DNA from 2 places in the Aeribacillus sp. FSL K6-8210 genome. Region 2 is predicted to be linked to the other one. Evidence: a T-box and tRNA genes for the amino acid it is inferred to sense, from the RefSeq annotation. Region 2 holds a T-box; the other holds one or more tRNA genes.

Region 1 (11,312 bases), 1.9 Mb from region 2:
TATTTTAACCCACAAATATAAAGAGGGACTTGACGATCATGCGGCAATTGGAAACTTCCAAGCCTCCTTTAATCAGTTTTCCGAACCGGCGGAAAAAGATGCCGATGTTTTAGAGCCTTATGTTCAATTAGGAGAGACACTAATTCAAGAGCTTGAAAGAAGATTAAATTAGTTTTTTAAAGCTATTAAACAATCGTGTTGAACGACTGTAAAATTGTGGGGAGGGTTTAGAAAAATCTCTTCCCCTCTTTTGATGCCAAAAAGAATGATGCCATTGGAAAACAGGTCATTATGTAATTGCTGAAAATTTTTCCCGATGTCCTGGTCTGTTGGAGATTCAATTGTTAAGCGGGCGCCGTATGCTTTCCCGAGCTCTAATATAACATTCGAAAATCCATTCTGAAATAAGAAGCTATTTAAAAAGACTTGACCAACCACCTGGAAAGATTGAATAATCTCATCAGCTCCCGCCCGTTTGGCATTCAATGTTTGTGTTTTTGTCATCATTTCGCAAATGGTGTACACGGACGGATTTGACGCTTTTACCGTAATTAATACTAAAATCGTGAGCATGTCGGCTTCCAATTCGTTTCTATGTTGATCAGCTGTTATGAAGACAGCTTTTGCCTCTTTAATGTTTGCTTTATTTAAAATTTGATCATCGGCAGGATTTCCTTTAATAAAGTGTATGTTTTCATCAATATAAGGTGCCTCAGATAATGTTTGGTCGATAAGAACAATAGGGCAGTAAAATTTTATAATACGCAGTGTTTCAATAATCTCCTTTGTTTTTTCATTCCAGCCAATTAATAAAAAATGGTTTTTCCCTTTGAAAGGAATTTCCCCGTCAATATAGGCATTTTGCCTTTTTACAGCAGCAGCTGATAAATTCGTAAAATAGGATGTTAAAAATGCTACTCCGGTCAAAATTAGTATCATTCCGAATGTACGTCCCAAAAAAGTTTTTGGAACGAAATCGCCATAACCGGTTGTAGACATTGTTACAAGAGCCCACCATATGCCTTCAAAAGGTGTAGGAAACTCCTTCGGTTCTATGTAAGAAATCATCGTGCCAAACAAAATTAAAATCATTAACACAATAACAGACATTCGGATAAAAACCGGCCACCTTAAATATTGAATCCAAAGCTTTGTCGATTTCATGATTTACTTCCTTTCGTTTCGGCAAGAAAAGAGAAAATTTCTGTAATAATTGTATTGATTTTTTTGGAAACGGCCTCTTTTCCGTATGCATCGACCGCGCGTTTAATCGCCTTGATGGTTTGATCTTCAAATTCTATAATGCTTACATCTTCTTCTGATTCATTGTACAGCTCGATAAATACATCTAACGCATCGTTCATGTTATCAATTGCGGTACTCAGTTGTTTTTTCTCTTCATTATTAAGTTTCATCTCAACACCCCTGTATTAGTATGTGCAAATTCTTTTTTGAAAATGAAACTTTTCGTATACAAATGCGTATGAATATGTTGGACAGCTGAATTCATAATTATGGGGTGATTTTACAGTAAAGCTGAATGAAATGGTTCATGTCATCGTAGAATAGTAAAGACATGTGTCAGTTCTTTTACGTTGATACAAAATTCTGTACAAATTCCTTCAAAAATTGTTATATTATTGTTAACTATAAAAAATAGAACGGGAGGTTTTTCAAAATGCTTTTTCATCCGATGGACATTCTGGTGTTCATTGCCTTCGGAATATCTATTTGGGCGCAATTCCGTGTGAAAGGGAATTTTGCTAAGTATTCCGATGTGATCGCTTCGAGTCATTTAACAGGGGCAGAAGTTGCGCGGAGAATTTTGGATCAAAACGGACTTTATGACGTTCCAGTCGAGCCTGTTCACGGGCAGCTGACAGACCACTACGATCCAATTCATCGGGTTGTGCGGTTATCAGAGCCGGTTTATTACGGAAATTCGATTGCGGCCGTCTCCGTCGCGGCGCATGAGTGCGGACACGCAATTCAACATAAAGAACGGTATGGTGCTCTTGTGTTAAGACATAAAATGTTTCCAGTTGTCAATCTTACATCGGGAATTGCTCCGATTTTGCTTATTGCCGGGTTTTTATTACAAAGCTTAAACTTGTTAGGGCTTGGGATTATCTTTTTCTCCGCTGCAGTTGCATTTCAGTTGATCACATTGCCTGTTGAGTTTAATGCGAGCTCTAGAGCAAAAGCTATTTTAGTAAGCGACGGCTTTATCCGAAACGAAGAAGAGCACGGAGTCAATAAAGTATTAAATGCAGCGGCTTTAACGTATGTTGCGGCAGCTTTAATATCTCTATTTGAACTTCTGAAATTCGTGATGATTTTCTTCCAATCTCAAGAAGAATAAAAGTTGGACAAGGGGCTTATTCGTATAATAGGCCCCTTGTCATTTTAGAAAAAGCGCAAGGCTAAGAGGCGGTGTTTATCATGTTAAAAAAATTTATATTACAGACGAGCCGGCGTGATGAAATGATTGACATTACAATGTCAATTCAACAGTTTGTACATGAATCAGCCGTTTCAGAAGGGATAGTTGTGGTATACTGTCCGCACACGACAGCAGGCATTACGATCAATGAAAATGCTGATCCTGACGTAAAGCGGGATATGATTCGCCGTTTCGATGAGCTGTACCCATGGGAGAATCCGCTTGACCGGCATTTTGAAGGGAATACTGCTGCTCATATGAAAGCAAGTACTGTCGGAGCATCCCAGCACGTTATCATCTTGGAAGGAAATTTGCTGCTTGGGACATGGCAAGGCATTTATTTTTGCGAGTTTGACGGACCTAGAAAACGGACATATTATGCAAAAATTTTAAAAGGATAGGTTTTAGTTAAAATGTATAAAAAGTTTGCCCGATTCTAGCCGAAATTCGTTTATTTTTATTTTCACGAATATAGTTTTGATAAGTTGATAGGTACTTGTAATTCGGTCTTGTAACTTGATCTTTTAAATAAGCCGATTCAACCGCTTGTCTTTTTCGATATCGATTTAACGTTTCGATGACGCCTTTTGCATCACGAATTCCGATTCCGTGACCGTAATACAGATTATTGCCGAGATGAATCGCATTTACCCCCCGCCACTGTGGTGTTTCCGGGTTAAAATCCGGGTTGTTGAAATAAACGCAGTCTCCTGGGACAAAATCAGTCGTAACGGTCGTTCGGACTCCGAGGTCTTTGTCGTAATGCCAGTCATATAAAACAAGATCTGCAAATAAATAATTAAAAGCTTTTTCTCCTATTGAATCAAGAGCAGCTTTATAGAACACAATGACTATAGCTGTTGCACATTCAAATGCATATTTATTTCCATTTATAAAAATGTCCTCTATTCCTTTTGCCGGAGTCACATCTTTTTTTAACAAAAACGCCCCTTTACTGCTCAGCTGCCAGAAGCGATCATGACAGTATGAATTTTCAAATGTCGCAAATTGCGCTTTGCTTTTTAAAAGGTCGAGCGAAGCTTCGATCGTTTTTCTCCTGAATAAAATTTCAAACTTTAATTCATTTAAGGATTCATAGCGATAAACTTTGTGGCTGTTTGCCATCCAATCAATAATTTCCCGATCTTTTGCATCTGAAAAAAATTCTTTTAATTCATTAGCTGTAATAGGCCTATTTTGAATTGCAATCATTTATCGTTCCCCCCTCTGTAGCCATCGTATGATTTTGATAAGTAATTGGTCCATGTAAATTCTGATATATCGTTGAAAAGAGCGTTACCGCATCAACTTTTTTACAGGAGAAAAACCTCTTATGAAATTTCGTCATTTGTATAAATTTATACTTGTATTGGAAAAATCATCACGCTATAATATTGTCTGTGACAAATGAAAAACGGGGCATTAGCTCAGTTGGGAGAGCGTCGTGCTGGCAGCGCGAAGGTCAGGGGTTCGAGCCCCCTATGCTCCATTTAAAAAACCCTTGTTGACCAAGGGTTTTATTATTTCTTCATAAAAAATGAGTTTTTTGTGATAATATTCGTCTTCAATGAAAAGATGAAGGAAAAAGCTTTTCCGTAAAGATTGTATAAATCTACTGATTGAATTTATAAATATATTTTGTGATAAAAAAAGTTTGTAAAAAATGCAAATATAAATCCGAGTGGAAACGAAAAAATGACGGACCAACCGTTCACTTTTCCGTTTTCTTCGCTTATTCTTATAGCTTCTTTATATCCATATGCAAAATGGAAAATGGATAAAAAATAAGCAATAATTAAGAAAGCCAGATCCATTTTTATCCCTCCCGCTTTTGTCTCTCTAAATTTTATATATTCATGCTTGTTCATTTTTAATACAAAAAAATAAATGCTATGGCTGCATCAGCATTCTGCTTTTATTTGTACTTGGCTGCATCGCGTCTTTTTTTAAGTTGAGGAAACTATTGTTTCGATCGATAAATTGCTTCACAGTGTCATGTTTCAATCCGGTGAAATCGTGTTTATGAAAACGGTGATGCTGACAAATGCTTGACATCGATTTTCCTTTGGCTCGTTAGATAGAAATTTTAGCGGATCACAAACAGTAAGAGGTGCTTAACAATGCGTTTGTTTGTGGTAAAATATGTTCTAACAGATAATTATTTGAATGAGTATGCTTTCGTCTACTAAATCAATTTTTGTCTAACGACATAACGACTATCAAAAATAAATCTTTTTTTATAAAAATTTATATTGCAATTAGTGGTTAATGGTGATAGAATATCAAATGTCGTTAAGATCAATGAGACATTAGTCATGAATAAAAAATTACTTTTTAAAAAAACTCTTGACATTTTGCTCTGAATAGTTGTATATTGAAAAAGTCGCTGTAAAAATACAGCGGAAAATGATCTTTGAAAACTGAACAAAACGAAAAGCGTGCCTGTTGATTCTGACAAGAGCATTTGGTGACAAACTTTTTTTGGAGAGTTTGATCCTGGCTCAGGACGAACGCTGGCGGCGTGCCTAATACATGCAAGTCGAGCGGACCGAAGGGAGCTTGCTCCTTTAGGTTAGCGGCGGACGGGTGAGTAACACGTGGGCAACCTGCCCTGCAGACTGGGATAACTTCGGGAAACCGGAGCTAATACCGGATAACACCGAAAACCGCATGGTTTTCGGTTGAAAGGCGGCTTTTAGCTGTCACTGCAGGATGGGCCCGCGGCGCATTAGCTAGTTGGTGAGGTAACGGCTCACCAAGGCGACGATGCGTAGCCGACCTGAGAGGGTGACCGGCCACACTGGGACTGAGACACGGCCCAGACTCCTACGGGAGGCAGCAGTAGGGAATCTTCCGCAATGGACGAAAGTCTGACGGAGCAACGCCGCGTGAGCGAAGAAGGTCTTCGGATCGTAAAGCTCTGTTGTCAGGGAAGAACAAGTACCGTTCGAACAGGGCGGTACCTTGACGGTACCTGACGAGGAAGCCACGGCTAACTACGTGCCAGCAGCCGCGGTAATACGTAGGTGGCAAGCGTTGTCCGGAATTATTGGGCGTAAAGCGCGCGCAGGCGGTTCCTTAAGTCTGATGTGAAATCTCGCGGCTCAACCGCGAGCGGCCATTGGAAACTGGGGAACTTGAGTGCAGGAGAGGGGAGCGGAATTCCACGTGTAGCGGTGAAATGCGTAGAGATGTGGAGGAACACCAGTGGCGAAGGCGGCTCTCTGGCCTGTAACTGACGCTGAGGCGCGAAAGCGTGGGGAGCGAACAGGATTAGATACCCTGGTAGTCCACGCCGTAAACGATGAGTGCTAAGTGTTAGAGGGTATCCACCCTTTAGTGCTGCAGCAAACGCATTAAGCACTCCGCCTGGGGAGTACGGCCGCAAGGCTGAAACTCAAAGGAATTGACGGGGACCCGCACAAGCGGTGGAGCATGTGGTTTAATTCGAAGCAACGCGAAGAACCTTACCAGGTCTTGACATCCCCTGACAACCCTAGAGATAGGGCGTTCCCCTTTCGGGGACAGGGTGACAGGTGGTGCATGGTTGTCGTCAGCTCGTGTCGTGAGATGTTGGGTTAAGTCCCGCAACGAGCGCAACCCTTGACCTTAGTTGCCAGCATTCAGTTGGGCACTCTAAGGTGACTGCCGGCTAAAAGTCGGAGGAAGGTGGGGATGACGTCAAATCATCATGCCCCTTATGACCTGGGCTACACACGTGCTACAATGGGTGGTACAAAGGGCAGCGAAACCGCGAGGTGGAGCGAATCCCAAAAAACCACTCTCAGTTCGGATTGCAGGCTGCAACTCGCCTGCATGAAGCCGGAATCGCTAGTAATCGCGGATCAGCATGCCGCGGTGAATACGTTCCCGGGTCTTGTACACACCGCCCGTCACACCACGAGAGTTTGTAACACCCGAAGTCGGTGGGGTAACCCTTACGGGAGCCAGCCGCCGAAGGTGGGACAAATGATTGGGGTGAAGTCGTAACAAGGTAGCCGTATCGGAAGGTGCGGCTGGATCACCTCCTTTCTAAGGATATATACATTGAAATAGGGTACGCTTTTCCGTTTTGTTTAGTTTTGAAGGATCATATCCTTCTTGATTGTTCTTTGAAAACTGGATAACGGAAAGACATTCACGAATAGATCGCTCATGTTAGGAAGAAACGGTTAAGTTAGAAAGGGCGCACGGTGGATGCCTTGGCACTAGGAGCCGATGAAGGACGGGACAAACACCGAAATGCTTCGGGGAGCTGTAAGTAAGCGTCGATCCGGAGATGTCCGAATGGGGGAACCCACTGCCCGTAATGGGGCAGTATCCATACCTGAATCCATAGGGTATGGAGGGCAACCCGGGGAACTGAAACATCTAAGTACCCGGAGGAAGAGAAAGCAACAGCGATTCCCTGAGTAGCGGCGAGCGAAACGGGAACAGCCCAAACCAAGAGGCGTGCCTCTTGGGGTTGTAGGACACTCGATTAAGGAGTGACAAAGGAACGGGGTAGACGAAGAGGTCTGGAAAGGCCCGTCAGAGAAGGTAACAACCCTGTAGTCGAAACTCCGTTCCCTCCCGAGTGGATCCTGAGTACGGCGGGACACGTGAAATCCCGTCGGAAGCAGGGAGGACCATCTCCCAAGGCTAAATACTCCCTAGTGACCGATAGTGAACCAGTACCGTGAGGGAAAGGTGAAAAGCACCCCGGGAGGGGAGTGAAAGAGAACCTGAAACCGTGTGCCTACAAGTAGTCAGAGCCCATTAACGGGTGATGGCGTGCCTTTTGTAGAATGAACCGGCGAGTTGCGATTTCGTGCAAGGTTAAGCCGAAAGGCGGAGCCGCAGCGAAAGCGAGTCTGAAGAGGGCGAAATAGTACGAGGTCGCAGACCCGAAACCAGGTGATCTACCCATGTCCAGGGTGAAGGCAAGGTAACACTTGCTGGAGGCCCGAACCCACGCACGTTGAAAAGTGCGGGGATGAGGTGTGGGTAGGGGTGAAATGCCAATCGAACTTGGAGATAGCTGGTTCTCTCCGAAATAGCTTTAGGGCTAGCCTCAAGGGAAGAGTCTTGGAGGTAGAGCACTGATTGGACGAGGGGCCCCCATCGGGTTACCGAATTCAGTCAAACTCCGAATGCCAATGACTTATCCTTGGGAGTCAGACTGCGAGTGATAAGATCCGTGGTCAAAAGGGAAACAGCCCAGACCGCCAGCTAAGGTCCCAAAGTATACGTTAAGTGGAAAAGGATGTGGAGCTGCTTAGACAACCAGGATGTTGGCTTAGAAGCAGCCACCATTTAAAGAGTGCGTAATAGCTCACTGGTCGAGTGGCTCTGCGCCGAAAATGTACCGGGGCTAAACGTATCACCGAAGCTGCGGGTTGACACCGTTGGTGTCAGCGGTAGGAGAGCGTTCTAAGGGCATCGAAGCCGGACCGGAAGGACCGGTGGAGCGCTTAGAAGTGAGAATGCCGGTATGAGTAGCGAAAGAGGGGTGAGAATCCCCTCCGCCGAAAGCCTAAGGTTTCCTGAGGAAGGCTCGTCCGCTCAGGGTTAGTCGGGACCTAAGCCGAGGCCGAAAGGCGTAGGTGATGGACAACAGGTTGATATTCCTGTACCACCTCCTCACCGTTTGAGCAATGGGGGGACGCAGGAGGATAGGGTAAGCGCGCGGCTGGATGTGCGCGTCCAAGCAGTTAGGGCTGGCAAGCAGGCAAATCCGCTTGCCGTGTGCTTGAGCTGTGATGGCGAGGGAAAGGAAGTACCGAAGTTCCCGATTCCACACTGCCAAGAAAAGCCTCTAGCGAGGTGAGAGGTGCCCGTACCGCAAACCGACACAGGTAGGCGAGGAGAGAATCCTAAGGTGAGCGAGAGAACTCTCGTTAAGGAACTCGGCAAAATGACCCCGTAACTTCGGGAGAAGGGGTGCTCATCAAGGTGATAAGCCATGATGAGCCGCAGTGAAAAGGCCCAGGCGACTGTTTAGCAAAAACACAGGTCTCTGCGAAACCGTAAGGTGAAGTATAGGGGCTGACGCCTGCCCGGTGCTGGAAGGTTAAGGGGAGCGCTTAAGCTGTAGCTGAAGGTGCGAACCGAAGCCCCAGTAAACGGCGGCCGTAACTATAACGGTCCTAAGGTAGCGAAATTCCTTGTCGGGTAAGTTCCGACCCGCACGAAAGGCGTAACGATCTGGGCACTGTCTCAACGAGAGACTCGGTGAAATTATAGTACCTGTGAAGATGCAGGTTACCCGCGACAGGACGGAAAGACCCCGTGGAGCTTTACTGCAGCCTGATATTGAATGTGGGTACAGCTTGTACAGGATAGGTAGGAGCCAGAGACGCGTGAGCGCCAGCTTGCGCTGAGGCGACGGTGGGATACTACCCTGGCTGTACTGACATTCTAACCCGCGCCCCTGATCGGGGCGGGAGACAGTGTCAGGTGGGCAGTTTGACTGGGGCGGTCGCCTCCTAAAAGGTAACGGAGGCGCCCAAAGGTTCCCTCAGAATGGTTGGAAATCATTCGGAGAGTGCAAAGGCAGAAGGGAGCTTGACTGCGAGACCTACAAGTCGAGCAGGGACGAAAGTCGGGCTTAGTGATCCGGTGGTTCCGCATGGAAGGGCCATCGCTCAACGGATAAAAGCTACCCCGGGGATAACAGGCTGATCTCCCCCAAGAGTCCACATCGACGGGGAGGTTTGGCACCTCGATGTCGGCTCATCGCATCCTGGGGCTGTAGTCGGTCCCAAGGGTTGGGCTGTTCGCCCATTAAAGCGGTACGCGAGCTGGGTTCAGAACGTCGTGAGACAGTTCGGTCCCTATCCGTCGCGGGCGCAGGAAATTTGAGAGGAGCTGTCCTTAGTACGAGAGGACCGGGATGGACGCACCGCTGGTGTACCAGTTGTCCCGCCAGGGGCACCGCTGGGTAGCTATGTGCGGAAGGGATAAGCGCTGAAAGCATCTAAGCGTGAAGCCCCCCTCAAGATGAGATTTCCCATCGCGAAAAGCGAGTAAGATCCCTTGAAGATGACGAGGTAGATAGGTCCGAGGTGGAAGCGTGGTGACACGTGGAGCTGACGGATACTAATCGATCGAGGACTTAACCAAGTAAGAGCATCTATTCGTGAAGGAACCGTTATCTAGTTTTGAAAGAATTATGGACTTTTATTTACTTTGCATATGTCCTCTGGTGATTTTTGAATTGGAGGATTAGCTCAGCTGGGAGAGCACTTGCCTTACAAGCAAGGGGTCGGCGGTTCGATCCCGTCATCCTCCACCATACAGTATATCGATTCAGCTCAATTGGCAAAGCACGGTCGAGATATCGTCTTTCATGCTGCTTCATCGTACCAATTGAACTTTTCCTTGGACAAGATTTCTAAGATTGGAACGACGATCAAACGACGATCAAATGAAGCAAGACTGATTATTGATTGTTGTATTCATCATGCCGGTGTAGCTCAATTGGCAGAGCAACTGAATCGTAATCAGTAGGTTGGGGGTTCGATTCCTCTCGCCGGCATCATTAAAGGTGTTGCATATTGAGCAGGAGCTTTTAGATTAGTCGTCAGAGCAACGAGCAATGCTTCGACGAACAATCAGAGAGTTGTCCCGACGCATCCAACATCCTCGAAAAGACTGGCAGAGGAAGGGACATCTGACAAATGAAAAATGGATTAGGAGAAAAAAATTTTTTATGAGCCATTAGCTCAGTCGGTAGAGCATCTGACTTTTAATCAGAGGGTCGGAGGTTCGAATCCTCCATGGCTCACCATTTTGACGCGGGTGTGGCGGAATTGGCAGACGCACTAGACTTAGGATCTAGCGCCTTACGGCGTGGGGGTTCAAGTCCCTCCACCCGCATCATATGCGGAAGTAGTTCAGTGGTAGAACACCACCTTGCCAAGGTGGGGGTCGCGGGTTCGAATCCCGTCTTCCGCTTTTCTCTGCCGGGGTGGCGGAATTGGCAGACGCACAGGACTTAAAATCCTGCGGTAGGTGACTACCGTACCGGTTCAAGTCCGGTCCTCGGCACCATATTTGCGCCCGTAGCTCAATTGGATAGAGCGTTTGACTACGGATCAAAAGGTTAGGGGTTCGACTCCTCTCGGGCGCGCCATATCGGGAAGTAGCTCAGCTTGGTAGAGCACATGGTTTGGGACCATGGGGTCGCAGGTTCGAATCCTGTCTTCCCGACCAGGGAATTTAAAGGGGCCTTAGCTCAGCTGGGAGAGCGCCTGCTTTGCACGCAGGAGGTCAGCGGTTCGATCCCGCTAGGCTCCATATTTAATTTGGCGGTGTAGCTCAGCTGGCTAGAGCGTACGGTTCATACCCGTGAGGTCGGGGGTTCGATCCCCTCCACCGCCATTTTTCGGACCTTTAGCTCAGCTGGTCAGAGCAGACGGCTCATAACCGTCCGGTCGCAGGTTCGAATCCTGCAAGGTCCACCATCTTTATTATATGGAGGAGTACCCAAGTCTGGCTGAAGGGGTCGGTCTTGAAAACCGAGAGGCGGGTCAAACCGCGCGGGGGTTCGAATCCCTCCTCCTCCGTCATTATTATCGCGGGGTGGAGCAGTCCGGTAGCTCGTCGGGCTCATAACCCGAAGGTCGCAGGTTCAAATCCTGCCCCCGCAACCAATGGTCCCGTAGTGTAGCGGTTAACATGCCTGCCTGTCACGCAGGAGATCGCGGGTTCGATTCCCGTCGGGACCGCCATTAATTATTGATTCAACAGCTGTAGGAGGAATTTTTCAAGTACAGCAGGTTGTGTCAATGAATTCTTTCTTTAATGATGGATTGTACATAATTTTTTATCGGAGTTTTACGGCTCGGTAGCTCAGTCGGTAGAGCAAAGGACTGAAAATCCTTGT
Region 2 (11,312 bases):
AGGCAAATATGTTTCGTTCAAAGGTTTATTTTCACGATCAATAAATCGACCCCGCCCATCATCTATAATTACTTCTTGTGTCCTCTGTTTGACGCTTTCTTTCATCAAATTGACATCTTGTTCTGAAAATGACTCGGTTTCAAGCAGTTGAATTTGCGCAAGTCTATATATGAGAACACCCATTAACAAAATGATGAAGACGCCTATATATTTTATTCGCTTATTCATAAAAAAACACCTCGTCTTATATTTTCGACGAGGTGCGCACATCTTAAACTATATTAAAGGCTATCAACATTAATCAACACGTACAATTTTGACTGTCATATCGCCGCCAGGCGTCTGAACTACAACTTCTTCCCCTACTTGACGGCCGAGCAGGCTTTTAGCCATCGGAGAATCATTGGAAATTTTCCCTTCGAAAGGATCTGCTTCTGCACTTCCGACAATTGTATAAGTTTCTTCTTCTCCATCAGGCAATTCAATAAACGTAACAGATTTTCCAAGTGAAACAGTTGTTTTATTTTCTGTGTCTTCTTCAATAATTTTCGCATTGCGAATCATATTTTCGAGCGTTGTAATGCGTCCTTCTACAAAAGCTTGCTCTTCTTTTGCTGAATCATATTCAGAGTTTTCTGATAGGTCGCCAAATGATCTTGCCACTTTTATTCGTTCTACAACTTCTTTTCGCTTTACCGTTTTTAAATACTCAAGTTCTTGTTCAAGTTTTTCTTTCCCAGCTTTCGTCATAGGAAATACCTTTTCTTCCGCCATAATAGTCCTCCTTTTCTTTATATCCCCCTAATGGTTCCTAAAAAATGAAAGAACTTTTCTGCCGTTCTTTCGACAGAAAAGAATCTTTTATAACATAGTTATAGAAGGAAATATTTATCTATGATATGTTATTACAAAATAATCGGCAGTTCAAGAAACGTTTTGCTTTTTTATAAAAAAATCCAGATTCTTCCCCTATCTTGTCTCTTTTCTCATCATATTATACGGATATAGCGGATGCTCGCACTTGAAGCGGATTATTTGCAAAGGATGTCTTGCTGCATCCAATTCATTTCCATCTTCATCCCAAATTTTATCGATGACAATGCGAAAATTGTCAATTTGCGGACCGAAAAATTCTACTTCGTCACCAGGTCTGAAATGGTTTCTTTGCTGCAATGTCACCATTTTCGTTTCTGGATTCCAGTCAAGCACAAGCCCGACAAAGTCGTATGCTGTTTTTTTGCTGTGAGTGCCAAATAATTGCTCTTGATAACCAGGCACTCCTTCAAAAAAGGCAGGAGCCGTTTCTCTGTTCGCGCATTTATCCAATTCTTCCAGCCATTCCTGTTTCATGACAAAATGATCGGGATCGGCGCAGTATGCATCAATGACTTTGCGATATACACTGACAACAGTTGCAACATAGTGAATGGATTTCATGCGGCCTTCAATTTTCAAGCTGTCGATCCCCATTTCAATCATTTTCGGAATCGACTCAACCAATTTTAAGTCTTTAGCGCTCATTGCAAATGGAGAGTCTTGCTCATCAAACATAGGCACTTCTTTGCCTTTATAATATTCATATAAATCATAATCCCACCGGCAGGACTGACAGCATCCTCCTCTGTTTGAATCTCGCGCTGTCATATGATTGCTTAATGTGCAGCGGCCTGAATAGGCAATGCACATCGCACCGTGAATAAACGTTTCGATTTCAATATCTACTTTTTCTTTTATTTCTCTAATTTCTTCAGCGCTCGTTTCCCGTGCTAGAACGACCCGCTCCAAACCTTCCTCCTTCCAAAATTGGACAGCTTTCCAATTCGAAAGGGATTGCTGAGTGCTTAAGTGGACTTCCAATTTTGGAGCTACCTTTCTGCACGTTTCAATAATGAGGGGATCTGCGACAATGACCCCTGCCACTCCCGCGTCTTCTAGCGCTTTTAAATATTGATCGAGTCCAGGAATGTTTTCATTATGTGCATAAATGTTTGTCGTCACATATATTTTTGCCCCGTACTGATTAGCAAATTGAACTCCTTCTTTAATTTCCTCAATGGAGAAATTATCGGCATTGGAACGCAAGCCGTACTCTTGTCCGCCAATGAAGACGGCGTCAGCACCGTACATGACGGCGATTTTTAATTTCTCCAAATTTCCGGCAGGTGCAAGAAGTTCAGGTTTTTTCGTTATGACCCTTTTACCGTTGATAATTGTTGAAATTTTATCTTTCACAACCGGCATGCGAACTCCTCCTTTAACGTTTTTTTAATAAACGGTCTCTTTAAAGAAAAATCCTGTATCCAACGGGCGGTTTGGCGGCTGTATTTCCTCAATTTCAGCGTACAGCTTGTCTTTAACATTTTCATATTGCTCTCGATCCTCAGCGCATAAATCGATCGCCTTTCGATACTTTTTCGTCACTTCTACAATATATTCCGGAGTTTTCAGCACGCCATCTATTTTAAAAGAATCAATTCCTGCATCAACCAGTTCCTCCAGCTCGTCAATGATGCAAATATCATTCGGACTCATAATATGGGTTCCATTTTCATCCTCAAAAATTGGATATTTGTTATTTCTCTCTTTATCATGCAAAAACATATTTTTGCCGTATTTATAATTGTGAATTTCCATCGCTTTCCCACGATATTCAAAATAATTGCCGATAAGAGATCTTTTGGACTGAAACATGCACGTCATTCCGTGGACTTGGACTTCTATTTCCACTTCTGCATGCTCTTTCGTTTCAATGACAGCTTCCATGCTTAACTCCCGAGCTAGTACTGCACGCTTGGCGCCTTTCCTTCCCCAATAGTTGCATGCATACCAGTTGGTCGCGGTTGTTTCCGTATTCCAATGGAGCTTCATCTCCGGAGCAACTTCCCTAACAGTCATTAACACAGCTGGATCACCGAATACAATCGCATCTGCCTTCGCATTATGAACAAATTTTACATAATCTGCAAGCTCGTCTACTTTATCATTATGAAAAATTGCATTCATTGCAACGTATACTTTTTTTCCATATTGATGGGCAAGGTCAATCGCATCTAATACATCTTTTCGATGAAATTCCCCTGCAAGCCTTAAGCCATAACGCTGTTCGCCGATGATAAAAGCATCTGCGCCAGCTTTGCAAAGGCTCTCAATATTTTTGACATTTACAGGTGTGACGAGCAGTTCGGGTTTTTTCATTCCCCTTCACCCCTTTTTATACTGAAGGCTAATCCGTCGCCTATCGGAATAATAACGGTATCCCATTCGGACTGATTCATTAGCCATTCATTATATTCTTTAATTTTCTTCGCTAAAGATTTTAACCTTTTTGATTCTATCATTTCTTCAGCGACTAGTCCTTTAAAAAGAACATTATCCGAAAAAACGACCGCTCTTTTTGACAGCAAAGGTTCATATGCTTGAAAAAAACGTTTATATTGCCCTTTGCTCGCATCGATAAAGAGCGCATCAAACGGACCGTCAAGCTTGACTTCCTGTACGATTTCTAGAGCATCACCGTGATAAATGGTAATTTGATTTTCAAGACCGCAAGCTCGAATATTTTGTTCCGCTAGTTCAAATCGATTAGGATCTATTTCAGTCGTTACAATTTTTGTGTTCGGCAACGCTTTTGCCATCCGAATCGCCGAATAGCCGATCGCCGCCCCAATTTCCAATATTTTGTTCGGCTGATGGAGCTTTAAAATATGAAGCATGACAGACAGCGCCCGCTCTTCCATAATCGGCACCTTCTGCTCTTTTGCATATGCTTCTAATTGAACTAATTTTTCATCTTTGTTAGTAGAAAAATTTGCTAAATATTCCTCGATTTTTTTGTTTGGCAAAATGGACACTCCTAAAAAACTCCCTTAATCAAAGAAGAGTTCTGTTCGAACTCTTCAAGTTTGTTTTTTTAGCTCGATATATTTTAACATAAAAGAAAAAGGAATGCGAATCGCAAACCTTTAATCCTTTTCCGTAATATGCTTAGCTTTTTCTTTGTTATGCTCATCCAACGTCTTCGTAAATATAACTTCCCCTTCTTTCGTTGCGAGAAAATAAAAATAGTTTGTATCGGCAGGATTTGCTACAGCATCTAGTGACTGCTTGCCAGCATTGGCAATCGGCCCCGGCGGAAGTCCTTTATTTTTATATGTGTTATAGGGAGAATTGACTTCTAAATCTTTATAGTATACGCGCTCCTTATGCTTTCCTAATGAATATAAAACGGTTGGATCTGTCTGGAGAGGCATGTTCTTTTCTAAACGATTGTAAAAAACGCTGGCTATTTTTTCCCTGTCGGCTTTTTCCGTCGCTTCCTCCTCCACTAAAGACGCTAATGTTAAAAATTGATGAGTGGAAAGACTCAGCTCTTTCATTTTGTTTCTATAAGGAACAAGCATTTCATCTGTCTTTTTAATCATTGTTTCAATGATTTCCGACAAAGGAGGAGATTCCTCATAAAACGAATAAGTAGCCGGATACAAATATCCTTCCAATGCATATTTTATACGTCTGTTGAAAATGTCATCTGTTATTGTATTAGGATACTTTTTTTGCATTTGTTTGATAAACTGTTGGTTTGTTAATTGGTTCATAATTTCTTTTTTTGAATAGGGAGTATGTTTGGCGATGATGTCAGCAATTTCTGATAGTTGCAATCCTTCCGGGATCGTCAATTTAATAGCTGCTTCTCCCATTAATTCGCCTTTTTTTAAGCGTTCAACGATTTCTTGAATCGTCATCGATTGATTAAATTGATAATTTCCTGCTTGAAACCCTGATTCATTTTTAAATTTCACGTAATATTTAAACACGATCGCACTTTTAATGATGTCATTTTTTTCTAAAATAGAAGCAATTTGCGATACGGAAGATCCAATCGGAATTTGTACCTTTACAGGTTCCTTATTATCCGGATCAACAGGCTTTAATGCAGATCGCACATATAAATACCCGCCGCCAATCACTCCAGCAAATATAACAACAAAGGCAATCAGGACAGTTAACACAGTTTTTCGAACAATTTTCGCTATATGCAGTTTTTCTTGGAGTTTCTTATCCAAAAATTCCTTATTCGAATCCGAATCCGCCATCAATTCATCCTCCTTCCGTCCCGATTATTATACTACATACACGCATTTATTCGTCAAAAATCTCCATTTTTTTATAGGAAGAAATTGTTTTTTTCATTTGGATGTAAATCACCTCAACAAAAAAAGCACCGCAAAACGGTGCTTATTCCTCTTCTAAAAATGTATTTAAAACGGCCTCGATCATTTCCCATTCTTCATCGGTTTCCACAGGCTCCAGCTTTCCACCTTCACCGTCTTCATTGGGAATGTAGCTTGCTGCATGAATTTCTATTCCATCTTCGTCTTCCTCATCATCGATGCCGATCGGATAATAAAGAACGTAAGATTTGTCAAATTCGTCCGAATTAAACGTAAACAAAATTTCGTATAGTTGTTCATTACCGTTTTCATCAATAACGGTAATATGTTTTTCACCTTCCACTTATTTCACCTCAATTTATTGTTGACTGTCCAAATAACTTTGCAAAATAATCACCGCAGCCATTTTATCAATGACTTGCCGTCTTTTTCGCCGGCTTACATCCGCCTCAATGAGAAATCTTTCGGCTTCCATCGTCGAAAGGCGCTCATCCCATAAAATGACCGGAAGCTGAAACTGCTCCTTCAAAAGCGCGGCAAAGCGCTCGCTTGCTTCTCCCCTTGGTCCAACGGTGCCGTTCATATTTTTCGGATACCCGACTACTATTTTTTCTACCTCGTATTTCTTTATCAGTTCAGAGAGTCTTTGAATCCCGAACTCGCCTTCATCTTCATTTATGCTGATCGTTTCCACACCTTGAGCAGTCCATCCCAGCTCATCGCTTACCGCAACTCCTAATGTTTTTGAACCTAAGTCTAACCCAATGATTCGCATTTTATTCCTCACGGTTGTTTTTCAAATAAAATTTTACAAGCTCTTCAATTAATTCATCTCGTTCAATTTTTCTAATCAGATTGCGTGCGCCGTTATGTCTAGGAATGTAAGCAGGATCTCCGGACAACAAATAGCCGACGATTTGATTGATCGGATTATAACCCTTTTCTTCCAGTGCATTGTATACGGCACTTAGAACTTCCTTGACATTTGTCTCAACAGGTTCTTCTGAAAAATTAAACTTCATCGTTTTATCGAAGGAACTCAATTTTTGCACCTCTTTCCTAGACTAAAAAGCGAATCTGCTTGTCTACATCCATTTTACACTATGAATGGAATTTATGAAACGGATTTCACCCAGTCTTCGACAAAACGAAGAGCTTCAGCTAACCGTTCAGGATTTTTTCCTCCCGCTTGAGCCATGTCAGGTCTTCCGCCGCCGCCGCCTCCACAGCGGCTTGCAATTTCCTTAATTAATTTTCCAGCATGGAACCCTTTGTCAACTAAGTCTTTTGTGATGCCGGCTGCTAAATTTACTTTTCCGTCTGATACCGTTGCTAGCACAACAATAGCCGAGCCGAGCTTTTGCTTCAGTTCATCGACCATGCCGCGCAATCTGTTCATATCTTTCACTTGAACTTTTTCCGCAAGAACTGTTACACCGTTGATCGTTACCGCTTTTTCAGCGATGTTCTCCGCTTCCAGATTGCTAAGCTTCATCGTAAGAGATTCATTTTCCCGCTGTAGTTCTTTTATTTCTTGCTGCAGACTGTCAATTCTCTCCGGCAGATTTTTTACATTCGCTTTCAGTTTTGCCCCAATTTCCTTTAACAATAAATATTGTTCATTCATAAACCGGTACGCTTCTTTTCCTGTCACCGCTTCAATTCGGCGGGTTCCTGCACCAATTCCAGTTTCGGAAACAATCTTAAACAGTCCGATTTCCGCTGTATTTGTTACATGGCATCCGCCGCAAAGCTCAAGCGAATAATCGCCTACTTGAACAACGCGAACAATTTTCCCGTATTTTTCTCCAAATAAAGCCATCGCGCCCATCGCTTTCGCTTCGTCAAGAGGCATGTGCTCGATAGAGACTGGAATGCTTTCCCAAATTTTTTCATTTACAATTCGTTCAATTTCTTCCAGCTCTTCTGTTAAAACTTGTCCAAAATGTGAAAAGTCAAAACGGAGACGGTCGGAAGCAACAAGCGATCCAGCTTGGTTGACATGTACGCCCAGCACGTCCTTCAGCGCTTGGTGCAGCAAATGTGTCGCTGTATGATTTTTCACGATTGATTTTCTAGACTCTGCACAAACGGAAGCGTAAACTGCTGCTCCTTTTGTCAAAACGCCTTTTTCGATGACAGCCCGGTGCAAGTGTTGGCCGTTCGGCGCTTTTTGCACATCTTTTACGTTTAAGACCACATCATCATTTTTGATGATTCCTTTGTCAGCAATTTGACCTCCGCTTTCAGCATAAAAAGGCGTCTCGTCCAATATAATTTGGACCTCTTCCCCGCTCTCGGCTTGATCGACTAATTCCCCATCTTTTATGATCACAAGCACCCGTGCATTTGCTTCTAGGGTATTGTAGCCGACAAATTTGCTTTCCTCTTTTAATTCCACAAGAATTCCGCTTTGCACTTGCATCGAGTCGACATCCTGTCTGGCTTTTCTTGCACGTTCTTTTTGATGCTCCATTTCTCGTTCAAAGCCTTCATAATCCAGCTCCATGCCTTCATCTTGTGCGTATTCCTCCGTCAATTCCACTGGAAAACCATATGTGTCGTAAAGCCGAAACACATCTTCGCCTGGAATTATTCGGCTACCCTGTTCTTTCTGCTTTTTGATTACATCCGCTAAAATAGCAAGCCCTTCATGGAGAGTCTCATGGAAACGCTCTTCCTCATTTTTAATTACCCTTTGAACAAAGGATGCTTTTTCTTTTACTTCCGGATAGTAATCGTTCATAATTTCCGCTACAACCGGAACTAATTCATACATAAACGGGCGGTCTATGTTGATCGTTTTTGCATACCGAACCGCTCTGCGGATAAGACGGCGAAGTACATACCCTCTTCCTTCATTAGAAGGTAGCGCGCCGTCTGCAACAGCAAATGTAACCGTGCGGATATGGTCGGCAATCACTTTAAAAGCGACATCTTTCTCTTTGTCGGTTCGATAAGCTTCCCCCGAAATCTTTTCGGTAGCTTGAATGATCGGTAAAAAGAGATCTGTGTCAAAGTTGGTCGGCGCATTTTGAATGACAGAAACCATTCGCTCTAAGCCCATGCCTGTATCAATATTCTTTTTTGGAAGCGGAGTGTAAGTTCCATCAGGATTATGATTAAATTGAGAAAAAACAAGATTCCAAACTTCCAAATAGCGTTCGTTTTCACCGCCGGGATAAAGTTCCGGATCATTTGGATCGTTTCCAAATTCTTCTCCACGATCATAAAATATTTCAGTATTTGGTCCGCTTGGCCCTTCACCAATATCCCAAAAATTTCCTTCCAAACGGATAATTCGTTCTTCCGGCAACCCGATTTTATTTTTCCAAATGTCATACGCCTCTTCATCTTCCGGATGAATAGTAACTGATAATCTATTTGGGTCGAAGCCAATCCATTTTTCGCTTGTTAAAAATTCCCATGCCCATTCAATCGCTTCTTCTTTAAAATAGTCGCCGATTGAGAAATTTCCGAGCATTTCGAAAAATGTATGATGGCGCGCTGTTTTTCCGACATTTTCAATATCGTTTGTTCGGATTGATTTTTGTGCGTTAGTAATTCTCGGATTTTCAGGAACAACCCTTCCGTCAAAATATTTTTTCAATGTTGCGACACCGCTGTTGATCCACAATAGTGACGGATCATCAACCGGAATTAAAGAAGCGCTCGGTTCAACCGAATGTCCTTTTTCCTTAAAAAAATCTAAAAACATTTGACGAACTTGTGCTGAAGTGAGCTTTTTCATGGCATTCCTCCTAAAATGTCTTCATTTTTCTCGCAAAATAAAAACTCTCGCCTATGTAAATGCTCTGATTTACACAGGGACGAGAGTTACTCGCGGTACCACCCTGATTATGAGCCAATTGCTCATCACCTTCATTTGCCGTAACGTGGCATTTTCGTCAGGTTTTGCCTGCACTCAGAATTAGCGTTCTGTTGCCCTTCATCTAGAGCTTCTTTCAGCCTCGGAAGCCCCTCTCTTTTAAGATGGACTGCAACATACTCGATTCGTCATCGCTTTCATGCACTTATTCCATGTCTATCACGAATTATAGACAACGAAAAATCGCTTGTCAATGCGCTTTCCTTAGACGGATGATATGCAGCAATATCTCTTTCAGAACAGTGATAAAAGGCACAGCTAAAATTAAACCGATCACTCCGCCGATTTCTCCGCCCGCCAAGAGCGCCATAATAATCACCATCGGATGCATATGCAGGCTTTTCCCAACGATGAAAGGGCCAAGAATATTACTTTCAATAAATTGCAGCCCAAAAATGATGAAAAGCACTACAATTATTTTGTTAATGGAGAGCGTTGCAGCGACCATCAAAGCAGGAACCGCACCGATAAATGGACCGAAATAAGGAATAATATTGGTCATTCCGATAATCGTCCCTAAAATTAACGGATATTTAATTTTAAACAGCCAAAACAAAATCGAAGCCGCCAGCCCGATCAGAAAACAAACAAATAGTTGCCCCCGCAAATAACTTCCGAGCGACTCATCGACGTTTTCTAAAAAACGTCTCCCTTCACGTCTCCATTTCTTCGGGGTGAAGTACCAAATGGCTTTTTTCATTTTCTCATAATCTTTCAACATATAAAAAACGAGAAAGGGGATGACACCAATAATAACAGCATAATCAATAATTGACTTCATGCTTGAAAGCATCCGTTCAAGAAAGGCAGCGACAGATGTTTCCATTCCAGCAATAAAAGATTCAATTCGATGATGAATTTCTCCAGGTAAATTGGTTGTTCCGTCATGAATTTTATCCGTCCAGCTTTGGTAATATTTTGTAAACATAGGGATATTTTCGGAAAGGTCTTTCATTTGTTCAACAAAAATTGGGACACCTTTATAAAAGCTAAAACCGACTCCTCCGAAAAAAATAAAATAGATGATGAGAATCGAACATGTTCTTGGAACACCTGAACGGTAAAGTTTTTCCACTACGGGATGAAGCAAGTAGGTAATGAAGCCGGAAAGCATAAAAGGAATTAAAACAGCTTTTAACATTTTGAAAATAGGAAACCAAATGACTTTTAGCTGAAGAACCATATATACAAACAATGATAAAATGAGAAAAAAAATGATTCGGAAAAGCCATTTCCGCTCTCGCTCATTCATCCCGCATCCCTCCTCTTTTTATTTTGAGGAATGCTCACGAAAATATGCATGAAGGCGCCCATTTTAGGCGCCTCAAATCGCACGATCTTCTTCAGGAAACAAGTCATCTAAAGAACTTAGTGTTCCGTCTTCTTCTACTTGATGTGTGTGAATAATGCCTTTTGTAACGGTAAGCTCAATAAAACAATGCCAACAATAATACTGATTGACTCCGATTTTTCCAATATCTTTGCTTTTACAATTCGGACATGTTAACAAACAGGGACACCTTCTTTATTCATTTATTTAATTATTTATTAATCCGGTATGTTTTCGCTATGCACACTACTATTTGTTACCATTTTCCAAAAAATTATACGTCTCTATAAAGCATGCTTTTTTATGCTTAAACAATTTGTCCCCTGTTTGCAGCATCATCTGTCAATCGTTATCGATCTTATGGAAAGGAACAAATTTATTATCCTTCGCCCTCTTCCATAAAATCATATGGAGTGATGTTCTCCATCCCAATGTTGGCATCTTCTAGTGGAAAAGGAAGCTCCTCTTTCAGCTCGGCAAGTTCAGACGTTTTCAGCCTCTCTTTTAAGGTTGTCTGCCTCATCGACTCCTGATTGTTGTATACTCCCATTTTTAACGCTTCCCATTCTCCGCACATAATTAAAAATTGCTTGCTCCTTGTAACCGCTGTATAAATCAAATTTCTTCTCAACATCCGAAAGTAGCCTTTTACTACCGGCAAAATGACAATCGGAAATTCGCTTCCCTGCGCTTTATGGATGGAGCAGCAGTAAGCATGAGTAAACTGATTAAAATCTTGCTTCGTATAGGTTACTTCGATACCGTCGTAAGAAATGACCACCATATCTTCTTTTTCGACATTTTCTTTTGCGTAAAAAATAGAAACAATCTCCCCAATATCGCCATTAAACACGTTTTGATCAGGCTGATTGACGAGCTGCAGCACTTTGTCCCCGATTCGGTAAATAACGTTACCATGCTT

What was found. The T-box of region 2 lies ahead of alaS (alanine--tRNA ligase). A T-box ahead of a tRNA ligase gene usually reads a tRNA of that ligase, here a tRNA-Ala.
Region 1: it has a tRNA-Ala gene. The T-box ahead of alaS (alanine--tRNA ligase) is inferred to sense a tRNA for this amino acid. The anticodon was not compared.

The regions. Positions count from the first base shown of each region.
Region 1 is NZ_CP150172.1:911,084-922,395, forward strand. Features, by position in the region: gene NSQ41_RS04495 (YugN-like family protein) at 1-172, shown strand, start outside; gene NSQ41_RS04500 (potassium channel family protein) at 169-1,164, opposite strand; gene NSQ41_RS04505 (hypothetical protein) at 1,161-1,415, opposite strand; gene NSQ41_RS04510 (zinc metallopeptidase) at 1,679-2,362, shown strand; gene NSQ41_RS04515 (secondary thiamine-phosphate synthase enzyme YjbQ) at 2,443-2,844, shown strand; gene NSQ41_RS04520 (protein-glutamine gamma-glutamyltransferase) at 2,852-3,655, opposite strand; tRNA gene NSQ41_RS04525 (tRNA-Ala) at 3,860-3,932, shown strand; gene NSQ41_RS04530 (hypothetical protein) at 4,069-4,257, opposite strand; rRNA gene NSQ41_RS04535 (16S ribosomal RNA) at 4,922-6,475, shown strand; rRNA gene NSQ41_RS04540 (23S ribosomal RNA) at 6,614-9,547, shown strand; tRNA gene NSQ41_RS04545 (tRNA-Val) at 9,644-9,719, shown strand; tRNA gene NSQ41_RS04550 (tRNA-Thr) at 9,890-9,962, shown strand; tRNA gene NSQ41_RS04555 (tRNA-Lys) at 10,139-10,214, shown strand; tRNA gene NSQ41_RS04560 (tRNA-Leu) at 10,222-10,303, shown strand; tRNA gene NSQ41_RS04565 (tRNA-Gly) at 10,310-10,381, shown strand; tRNA gene NSQ41_RS04570 (tRNA-Leu) at 10,389-10,477, shown strand; tRNA gene NSQ41_RS04575 (tRNA-Arg) at 10,483-10,559, shown strand; tRNA gene NSQ41_RS04580 (tRNA-Pro) at 10,563-10,639, shown strand; tRNA gene NSQ41_RS04585 (tRNA-Ala) at 10,651-10,723, shown strand; tRNA gene NSQ41_RS04590 (tRNA-Met) at 10,734-10,807, shown strand; tRNA gene NSQ41_RS04595 (tRNA-Ile) at 10,814-10,890, shown strand; tRNA gene NSQ41_RS04600 (tRNA-Ser) at 10,903-10,992, shown strand; tRNA gene NSQ41_RS04605 (tRNA-Met) at 11,003-11,079, shown strand; tRNA gene NSQ41_RS04610 (tRNA-Asp) at 11,082-11,157, shown strand; tRNA gene NSQ41_RS04615 (tRNA-Phe) at 11,268-11,312, shown strand, end outside.
Region 2 is NZ_CP150172.1:2,804,282-2,815,593, forward strand. Features, by position in the region: gene NSQ41_RS13605 (penicillin-binding protein 2) at 1-228, opposite strand, end outside; gene greA (transcription elongation factor GreA) at 298-774, opposite strand; gene NSQ41_RS13615 (U32 family peptidase) at 970-2,241, opposite strand; gene NSQ41_RS13620 (peptidase U32 family protein) at 2,266-3,195, opposite strand; gene NSQ41_RS13625 (O-methyltransferase) at 3,192-3,842, opposite strand; gene mltG (endolytic transglycosylase MltG) at 3,963-5,093, opposite strand; gene NSQ41_RS13635 (DUF1292 domain-containing protein) at 5,236-5,514, opposite strand; gene ruvX (Holliday junction resolvase RuvX) at 5,530-5,946, opposite strand; gene NSQ41_RS13645 (IreB family regulatory phosphoprotein) at 5,948-6,214, opposite strand; gene alaS (alanine--tRNA ligase) at 6,286-8,922, opposite strand; T-box leader at 8,995-9,201, opposite strand; gene NSQ41_RS13655 (AI-2E family transporter) at 9,251-10,312, opposite strand; gene NSQ41_RS13660 (hypothetical protein) at 10,385-10,570, opposite strand; gene NSQ41_RS13665 (ATP-dependent RecD-like DNA helicase) at 10,770-11,312, opposite strand, start outside.